Regions from separate parts of the Candidatus Pantoea communis genome, predicted to be linked through region 3. Evidence: predicted binding sites of a transcription regulator. Region 3 holds the regulator's gene; each other region holds the start of a gene.
The links. Region 3 encodes CRP, which controls carbon source genes, mostly activating them, when cyclic AMP is high. Its sites were predicted from a motif close to ATGTGANNNNNNTCACAT; they were not measured.
Positions count from the first base shown of each region.

Region 1 (3,283 bases), on a different contig from region 3:
GTCACCGAAGTCCATAATCTCTTCGTTATCCGCCACTTCGGAAACCTTTTTCACGGTTGCCGGGGCAGTTTCAGAGAATTCCGTTCCGACGCGAGAGTCGGTTGGAACTGGAATGCCGTGCTCGTCACGCAGCTTTTTCGCCGCTTCAACGAAGTCTGGTTCGTACAGTGATTTACCGACGTTGTTGTCGATAGCCACGAAGGTGTTAGCGATACCACCACCGACAATCACGGTATCCGCGATTTTCACCAGAGACTGCAGCACGTCGAATTTGGTCGATACTTTAGATCCACCCACAACCGCTACCAGTGGACGCTGTGGATTGCTCATCACTTTACCCAGCGCTTCCAGTTCAGCAGAGAGCAGAGGGCCAGCACAAGCGATAGGGGCGAACTTGCCCACACCGTGGGTTGAAGCCTGCGCGCGGTGCGCAGTACCGAAGGCATCCATCACAAACACGTCGCACAGGGCGGCATATTTCTTCGACAGCGTCTCTTCGTCTTTCTTCTCGCCTTTGTTAAAGCGCACGTTTTCCAGAACCACCAGCTCACCCGCGCCGACTTCAACGCCGTCGAGGTAGTCTTTTGCCAGGGTAACGGTAGTGCCGTTCAGTTTGTCTTTCAGGTAGTTAACAACCGGCAGGAGCGAGAACTCTTCGTTGTATTCACCTTCGGTCGGACGACCCAGGTGAGAGGTAACCATCACTTTCGCGCCCTGTTTCAACGCCGCTTCGATGGTAGGCAGAGAAGCACGGATACGTGCATCTGACGTCACTTTCCCTTCTTTCACTGGCACGTTGAGATCGGCACGGATCAGAACGCGTTTACCAGCAAGATCCAGATCGGTCATCTTAATTACAGACATGGTGAACCCTCTCGTTGATTCTCATAAGTTTTGCCAGACGCAGTCCGCGTCTTACCTGAAACCGCTTGCGGCCATTGCTAACGTGGTGTCGATCATGCGGTTAGCAAAGCCCCATTCGTTGTCACACCAAACCAAGGTCTTGATGAGGTGATGACCACTGACCCGCGTTTGCGTGCCATCGACTATGGCACTGTGCGGATCATGGTTAAAATCTACTGAGACTAACGGTAATTCCGTATAGTCAACTATACCACGAAACGCCCCTTCTGACGCGTTTTGCAGCAACGCATTGACCTCACACGCCTTCACGGCTTCACGTACCGAAACGCTCAAATCAATGGCTGTCACGTTGATCGTGGGCACGCGCACAGCGATGGCTTCGAAGCGGTCATTAAATTTCGGAAAAATACGGGTAATGCCCGCAGCAAGACGCGTATCCACCGGAATGATCGATTGGCTGGCGGCACGGGTACGACGCAGATCGCTGTGATAGGCGTCAATCACCTGTTGGTCGTGCATTGCCGAGTGAATCGTGGTCACGGTGCCCGATTCAATACCGAAGGCGTCATCCAGCAACTTGATCACCGGAATAATGCAGTTGGTGGTGCAGGATGCGTTGGAGACAATGCGGTCAGTTTGTTTAAGAGCCTGTTCGTTTACGCCGAACACTACGGTGGCATCTAAATCGTTACCGCCCGGATGCGAGAACAATACCTTCTTCGCGCCCGCTTGCAGATGTGCTTCGCCATCTGCGCGGCTGCCGTACACGCCGGTGCAATCCAGCACGATATCGACGTTCAGTTCCTGCCATGGCAGTGCATCGATATCGGCCAGGTGCAGAATGCGAATGGTGTCGTCGCCCACGAACAGCTGATCGCGCTCCTGGCGCACATCCCAGGCAAAGCGGCCATGGCTGGTGTCATACTTCAGCAAATGCGCCATGCCGGTGGCTTCAGCCAGTTCGTTGATCGCCACCACGGTAATTTCAGCGCGGCGGCCGGTTTCATACAACGCACGCAGCACATTGCGTCCGATACGACCAAAACCATTAATTGCTATGCGAACGGTCATCTCACTTCCTGCAACAACAGCCAAAAAAACGTGCCAAATACCTTGAGCGTTTCGCTGCGTTTTGTACAGGGAATTATTGCCCGCTTAACGTTGCAAAATGATGCCACTCAATTGCAACTGAAACGGTTCAGCTAGAATAAAGCATGCGCGGAATAACAGGAATGATTGCGATCAATTGCGCTGCTGATTATTGGATCTACGTCACATATTTCGCACGTAAAAATTATTACTGCAGGAATAATTGAAGCGTTTCAGGTTGAAGGCGGGGTCTGAAATGAAAAAAGGTGCGCATAAAGCGCACCTTCGTTAGCGATCATCTAACCTGTCGGGCCGCCCTTGATGGCGACCGCTGATTACAGAATAGATTTCGCGATGTTCACCACGTTCTCAACGGTGAAGCCGAACTCTTTGAACAGCAACTCTGCCGGAGCAGACTCACCGAAGGTGGTCATGCCGACGATAGCGCCATTCAGGCCGGTGTATTTGAACCAGTAGTCCGCGATACCCGCTTCGATTGCCACACGCGCAGCAACTGCTTTCGGCAGTACAGATTCACGGTAAGCCGCGTCCTGCTTGTCGAAGGCATCGGTTGAAGGCATTGAAACAACGCGCACTTTGCGGCCTTCGCTGGTCAGCTTGTCATAAGCGGCAACCGCCAGTTCCACTTCTGAACCGGTAGCGATCAAGATTAGCTCTGGCGTACCTTCGCTGTCTTTCAGCACATAACCACCGCGTGCCACGTTTGCCAGCTGCTCAGCGGTACGATCCTGCTGCGCCAGGTTCTGACGAGAGAAGATCAGGGCTGATGGGCCGTCTACGCGCTCGATAGCGTATTTCCAGGCAACCGCAGACTCAACCTGGTCACATGGACGCCACAGGCTCATGTTTGGTGTTACGCGCAGGCTGGCCATCTGCTCAACCGGCTGGTGCGTTGGACCATCTTCACCCAGACCGATTGAATCGTGGGTATAAACCATGATCTGACGAATCTTCATCAGTGCAGCCATACGTGCCGCGTTACGCGCGTATTCTACGAACATCAGGAAGGTTGCGGTGTACGGCAGGAAACCACCGTGCAGCGCCAGGCCGTTAGCGATTGCGGTCATACCGAATTCGCGCACACCGTAATGGATGTAGTTACCGGCTGCATCTTCGTTGATTGGCTTAGAACCAGACCACATAGTCAGGTTGCTTGGCGCCAGGTCAGCCGATCCCCCCATGTATTCCGGCAGGATCTTACCGAAGGCTTCAATCGCGTTCTGAGAAGCTTTACGGCTGGCGATTTTAGCTGGGTTAGCCTGCAGCTGTTCGATGAACTTCTGCGACTCAGTTTCCCAGTTAGCTGGCA
Region 1 is NZ_VWXC01000004.1:95,418-98,700, reverse strand. Features, by position in the region: gene pgk (phosphoglycerate kinase) at 1-864, opposite strand, end outside; gene epd (erythrose-4-phosphate dehydrogenase) at 916-1,935, opposite strand; gene tkt (transketolase) at 2,289-3,283, opposite strand, start outside.
Region 1: epd (erythrose-4-phosphate dehydrogenase) is a predicted target of CRP. The motif match lies at 2,125-2,142, and genes of this name have one in related genera.

Region 2 (3,283 bases), on a different contig from region 3:
GCAGTGCTTCTTTATTGAGTGGAGCTGTCGCGATTGCGTGCACTTCCCCGGCCAGTGCCAGTTCGGTGGCGCGTTTCACACAGCGCCAGGCCAAATCACCGGCTTCTTTCTGCACCACACCCGGTTTTAATGCCTCTGGATTGGCCAGCGGTTCATCGATCACGTTGATGATGCCCGGTGCGAAATGCGCGTCTTTGACGTTATCCAGTACGCGTAATTCTGCCTGCGGCGTAATGTTCAATCCCATCACCCGACGCAGCGTGCTGGCACAGCCGACCACCACTGCCGGGATCCCCGCCAGGTCGCCTTCCGCTAACGCTTTAATGATGATCTCCGGGCTAATGCCCGCCGGATCGCCCATGGTCACCGCAATAATTTTATTCACTCGACTTCTCCTCAATGAAACGGATGGCTTCTATCAGGGTGTTTTCGTCACCAAAGCCACCCGCTTTGGTCATCACCGGCAGGTGTAATTCGCTATTTAGCAGAACCCCGTGCGGCACACAGCCCGCCACCAGGCCCTGAATCTGAAAACCACTGGCGCCGAGCGCTTGTGCGACGGCAATTGCCACGTCGCCGCCCGAAAGATACAACCCGGCAGGCAAGGCCTGGCGGCAAACGTTTTGGGTCAATTGGGCGAGGAAGTGGCAGATGCGTTCTCCCAGCTCCTGGCGTGACACCTGATGTTGCTGACACAGCTGTTCAATCTCATGGCGTTGCTCTGCATGCTGTGTGGTGCGCACTACGCAGTGTGCGCCGTCGCGTAAAGCCTGTTGCATCGCTTGCTGCCACTCGACAGCCTGCGGCCACGCGGGCTGAGCAAACAACTGACGAATATCAATATCGATAATGCGAATGTCACGTTGGGCCGCGAGGCGGGCGATTTGCTGCTGCGCGATGGCACTCATCGAACCCACCACGGCCAGCACCGGCCTGGCCGGACGCGCCGCCAGATATTCGCCCAATGCATCGCCTAATCCGGAAGCGCCTGCGAGTAAGGGTCGTACGGGTAAACTCGCCGCCGCCGCCACAATCAGCGCAATATCAGCATCCTGCTCGGCATCCAGCACCACTAAGCCCTGCCTACTGGCAAGCACCTGTGCCAGCTTGCCACTGCGCACCGTCGCCAGGTCCAGAGTTTCACCGGTCAGATCGCTTTGCATGTGCAGGCGGGTTAACACATGGCTACTGGTCACCGGGGTTTTCGGGTCGCTGGCAAATTCGGTGTCCGTCAGACGCTGCTGGTTGATCCACACTTCACCTTCACGCGTGGTACGGCCCAGTTTCGGCACAGCGGGCACCACCAGCGCTAAGGTTTTTCCGCTGGCGTGCAATGCGGCCTCAATCTCTGCGCCCGGATTGCCGCGCAGCGTGGAATCAATCTTTTTAAACAGCCAGCCATCCTGGGCAATCGCCTGATGCTGCTGTAATGCTAGCGTTGTACGATGCGCTGCTTCTGCTGCACTGACTGCACGGCTGTCGGTGCTGATGACCAGCACATCGGCGCTGCTGGCATCGTGGGCTGTAGTGCTATCAAACAGCACATGCACCTTTGCGCCTGCTCGCGCCAGTCCGCTACCGGCGTCGTTGGCACCGGTAAAATCATCCGCGATCACTAAGACGGGTGTTTTCCATGGCTGTGAAGTCATTCTCTTTCCTCTGCCGGCAGTTCGCCGTGTTGAGATTGATTATATTCAATCATGATTGATTATATGTGAGCAAGATCAAATTATTTGAAATCAATTTGTCCTATAAATTTAGGCACTGTAGTGACAGAACCCGCACTGAATGAGCAAAGTTAATCATTTAGTACGAAAAAACCGCGATAAGGGTATGAAATGAATATCAACAGCACCGTGATCAGTGGCTTCCAGGCGCTTAATGACCTCAGCTATTTACTGCAGAGTAAAGACAAAGCGCTTCTGGTCACCGACAAGAATATCGAAGGCATTCCAGCGGTTCAGTCGCTGATCGCGCAGCTGAAACAGCAGATCAGCAGTTTGAGCATCGTCAACAGCGTGCCGCCGGAGCCAAGCCAGCACGATGTCGCCGCCATTGTTGCCGCACTACCTTCTACCGACGTCGATCTGGTGATCGGCGTGGGCGGCGGCAGCGTGCTGGATGTCGCCAAACTGCTGTCGATTCTGTGCGTTGATGGCGCGCCGACACTGGATGCCCTGCTGGCCGGAGAGAAACCGCTGACCCGCACCACGTCACTGTTGATCCCGACCACCGCCGGTACCGGCTCCGAAGCCACGCCAAACGCAATCCTGGCGATCCCAGAGAAAGAGACCAAAGTCGGCATCATCACTCCGGTGATGCTGCCCGATTATGTCGCACTGGTGCCTGAACTGACCACCAGCATGCCGCCGCATATCGCCTCTTCCACTGGTATCGATGCACTGTGTCATCTGATCGAGTGCTTTACCGCCACCGTGTCCAATCCGGTGAGCGATAACTATGCGCTTATTGGCATGAAAAAGCTGTTTGCCAGCCTTGAGACCACGATTGCCGAACCGGGCAATCTGGAAGCGCGCCTGAATATGTTGTGGGCTTCTTATTACGGTGGCGCATCGATTGCCCACGCCGGTACCCATCTGGTGCATGCGATGTCCTATCCGCTGGGCGGCAAATATCATCTGCCGCACGGCGTGGCGAACGCCATTCTGCTGGCACCGTGCATGCGCTTTGTGCGCCCCGCCGCCGTGAGCAAATTCGCGCAGGCCTACGATCTGCTGCCGGACGCCGATGCCTCACTGGATGAAGAAGCCAAATCGCATGCGCTGGTGGAGTACTTTGCCGCGCTGGTGAAACGTCTCAAACTGCCTGCCAGTCTGGAAGAACTGGGTATCGGCCCGGATCACCTGCCGTATCTGGTTGATGCCGCGCTCGACGTGCAGCGACTGATGAAGAATGTACCGATGAAAGTGAGCGCCGATGACGTACGAAACGTCTACCTGACACTCTTTCCGGCTTTGAATCACTAAGGATTAATGAGGGCATCATGAGTAAGAAAATTCAGGGCGTATTAACCGCCATCGTCACCACCTTTGACAGTGAAGGTGCGTTTAATCCCGCGGCTCAGCGTCTGCAGGTGCAACGTCAGCTCAGCGCAGGCAACGGCATCTTCTGCGGTGGCACCAACGGTGAGTTCTTTGTGCTCAACGAGCAGGAGAAATTAGCGGTTACCGAAACCTGCGTCGATGAAGTGAATGGCGCTGCCCCCGTTGTGGCGCACATCGGTGAGATTTCTACCCGTGAAACCATCCGCCTCGGCAAACAA
Region 2 is NZ_VWXC01000010.1:150,782-154,064, reverse strand. Features, by position in the region: gene F3J37_RS14840 (D-threonate 4-phosphate dehydrogenase) at 1-385, opposite strand, end outside; gene dtnK (D-threonate kinase) at 378-1,649, opposite strand; gene F3J37_RS14830 (iron-containing alcohol dehydrogenase) at 1,839-2,987, shown strand; gene F3J37_RS14825 (dihydrodipicolinate synthase family protein) at 3,005-3,283, shown strand, end outside.
Region 2: F3J37_RS14830 (iron-containing alcohol dehydrogenase) is a predicted target of CRP. The motif match lies at 1,713-1,730, and genes of this name have one in related genera.

Region 3 (3,283 bases):
ACGCGATCTGGGCCGTCATATTAGCTACTTCGGTCCGGAAGCCAATGACTTCGGGCTGCTGGAACAGACGTTTAAGCATTACGGAAAAACCGGGCTAGGTGAATCGCGCAAATATCTGCACACCTACGACGAAGCGGTGCCGTGGAATCAGGTGCCGGGCACCTTTACGCCCTGGCAGCCGCTGCCGGAAAACACTGACGTGCTGTTCTATGAAGGATTACACGGTGGCGTGGTTACACAGCAGCACAACGTCGCCGAGCATGTCGATTTGCTGGTCGGCGTGGTGCCGATTGTCAATCTGGAGTGGATTCAAAAGCTGGTGCGCGACACCAGCGAGCGCGGCCATTCCCGTGAAGCGGTGATGGATTCAGTGGTGCGTTCAATGGAGGATTATATCAACTTCATCACGCCGCAGTTCTCGCGCACCCACATCAACTTCCAGCGTGTACCTACGGTGGATACGTCCAACCCATTTGCCGCACGTGAAATTCCGTCACTCGATGAAAGCTTTGTGGTGATTCACTTCCGTGGACTGGAAGGCATTGCTTACCCTTACCTGCTGGCGATGATCCAGGGCTCGTTCATTTCGCATATGAACACACTGGTGGTGCCGGGCGGCAAAATGGGGCTGGCAATGGAGTTAATCATGACGCCACTGGTGCAGCGGCTGATTGAAGGTAAACGGATTGAATAATCCAGAAATTCTGTAGCGGCGGCCGTTTGGCCGCCCACTTATGTTATCGCTCAATCACTTCGTAACTGTGCGTCATTTTCACACTATTGCCGAGCATGATCGCCACCGAGCAATACTTCTCCGCCGACAGATCGACGGCCCGCGCCACCGCTTTATCGCTTAGCGCTGTGCCGCTAACGATAAAATGCAGGTTGATTTGCGTAAAAATACGTGGCGCTTCTTCACGGCGCTCGGACGTAAGTTTCACCTCGCAGTCAGCCACATCATTTCGGCCTTTTTGCAGGATCGATACCACGTCAATCGCGCTACAGCCGCCTGCTGCCATCAAAACCATCTCCATCGGGCTTGGCGCTTTATCACCCGAGTTACCGTCCATTAATACCTGATGGCCTGATGAGGATTCTCCGAGAAAGGTCAGCCCTTCCACCCATTTCACTCGTGCCTGCATTATTCTTTCTCCTGAAGTGGCGGTTTTGCCGCCAGAGTACGCTTTCACTTGATAAACAGCAATCCAGACTCTTCCGCCTGTTGCTGAAGCGAGACAACAGAAGACAGCTTGCAAAAGCTGTGCTACAAACAGTGCTGAAAATATTTTCGTCATCACAGACGAAGGCGGGAAGAATCAAAAGCGTAGCTTAAGAATCACCCGGAAATAATTTTCCTTTACTGGAAACGCTCGACGATTACACCGCCTGACAGGGAAAACTGCCCCCTGTGTTTTGGGCACGATTACAACAGAGGATAATAGCGAATGGTTCTCGGCAAACCGCAAACAGACCCTACACTCGAATGGTTCCTGTCCCATTGCCATATTCACAAATATCCGTCCAAAAGCACGCTCATCCATCAGGGTGAGAAAGCGGAAACGCTGTACTACATCGTGAAAGGTTCCGTTGCGGTTCTGATCAAAGATGAAGAAGGCAAAGAGATGATTCTCTCCTACCTCAATCAGGGAGACTTCATCGGCGAACTCGGCCTGTTTGAAGAAGGCCAGGAACGTAGTGCCTGGGTACGTGCTAAGACTGCCTGCGAAGTGGCTGAAATTTCCTACAAAAAATTCCGTCAGCTGATTCAGGTAAACCCGGATATTTTAATGCGACTTTCGTCGCAAATGGCGCGTCGTCTGCAAGTCACTTCCGAGAAAGTGGGCAACCTTGCCTTCCTCGATGTGACGGGCCGTATCGCGCAAACACTGCTTAATCTGGCGAAACAACCCGATGCGATGACGCACCCCGACGGGATGCAAATCAAAATCACCCGTCAGGAGATTGGTCAGATCGTGGGTTGCTCACGCGAAACCGTGGGTCGTATCCTGAAAATGCTGGAAGATCAGAACCTGATCTCCGCACACGGTAAAACCATCGTCGTCTACGGCACCCGCTAATTTCTTATCACCCACGGCGTGATGGCAACATCGCGCCGTTTTTGTTTGCGATGAGCTGATGTGGCGCCGAATCATCTATCATCCTGAGGTCAACTACGCACTGCGGCAAACGCTGGTGCTGTGCCTGCCTGTGGCACTAGGCTGGCTGTTTGGCGATCTGCAAAAAGGCCTGCTGTTCTCATTAGTCCCTGCCTGCTGCAACATGGCGGGTCTTGATACACCGCATAAGCGCTTCTTTAAACGCCTGATTGTTGGCGGCTCACTGTTTGCTACCGCCAGTTTTCTGATCCAATTTCTCACCAGTGACGCCATTCCGTTACCGCTGATCCTGTTTGTGCTGCCGCTGCTGATAGGCGTGACCGGCGAAATCAGCCCGCTGCACGGTCGCTTGTTGCCCGCCACACTGATTGCCGCCATCTTTAGCCTCAGCCTAGTAGGACGCATGCCCATGTGGGTGCCGCCGCTGCTGTATATCGGCGGCACGCTATGGTATGGCCTGTTTAACTGGTTCTGGTTTTGGCTGTGGAAAGAGCAGCCGATGCGCGAAACGCTCAGTCTGCTGTATCGGGAACTGGCGGATTATTGCGATGCAAAATACACACTGTTGACGCAGCTTACCGATCCCGAGAAAGCGCTGCCGCCGCTGCTGGCGCGTCAGCAAAAAGCCGTTGACCTGATCACCACCTGCTATCAGCAGATGCACATGCTCTCTGCCAGCCGCGATAACAGCCACAAGCGCCTGACGCGGGCTTTCCAGGTGGCGCTTGATTTGCAGGAGCACATCTCGGTGAGCCTGCACCAGCCGGAAGAAGTGCAAAAGCTGGTCGAGCAGAGTCACGCCGAAGCGGTGATCCGCTGGAATGCCAAAACCATCTCTGCGCGTCTGCGCCTGTTGGCCGATGCCATTCTCTATCATCAATTGCCCGATCGCTTCCACATGGAAAAGCAGCTCGGCGCGCTGGAAAAAATTGCGCGCCAGCATCCCGACAATCCGGTGGGCAACTTCTGCTATTACCATTTCAGCCGAATTGCGCGTGTGCTGCGCACCCAGAAACCGTTATACACCCGTGACCTGATGGCCGATCGCCAGCGCCGTTTGCCGTTGTTCCCGGCGCTGCGCAGCTATCTGTCGCTCAAGTCCGCTGCATTGCGCACCGCAGCTCGTATTTCGGTGATGCTGATGTTCGGCAGTGCGCTGGCGCTGT
Region 3 is NZ_VWXC01000025.1:25,587-28,869, reverse strand. Features, by position in the region: gene F3J37_RS24035 (phosphoribulokinase) at 1-694, shown strand, start outside; gene F3J37_RS24030 (OsmC family protein) at 738-1,142, opposite strand; gene crp (cAMP-activated global transcriptional regulator CRP) at 1,446-2,078, shown strand; gene F3J37_RS24020 (YccS/YhfK family putative transporter) at 2,137-3,283, shown strand, end outside.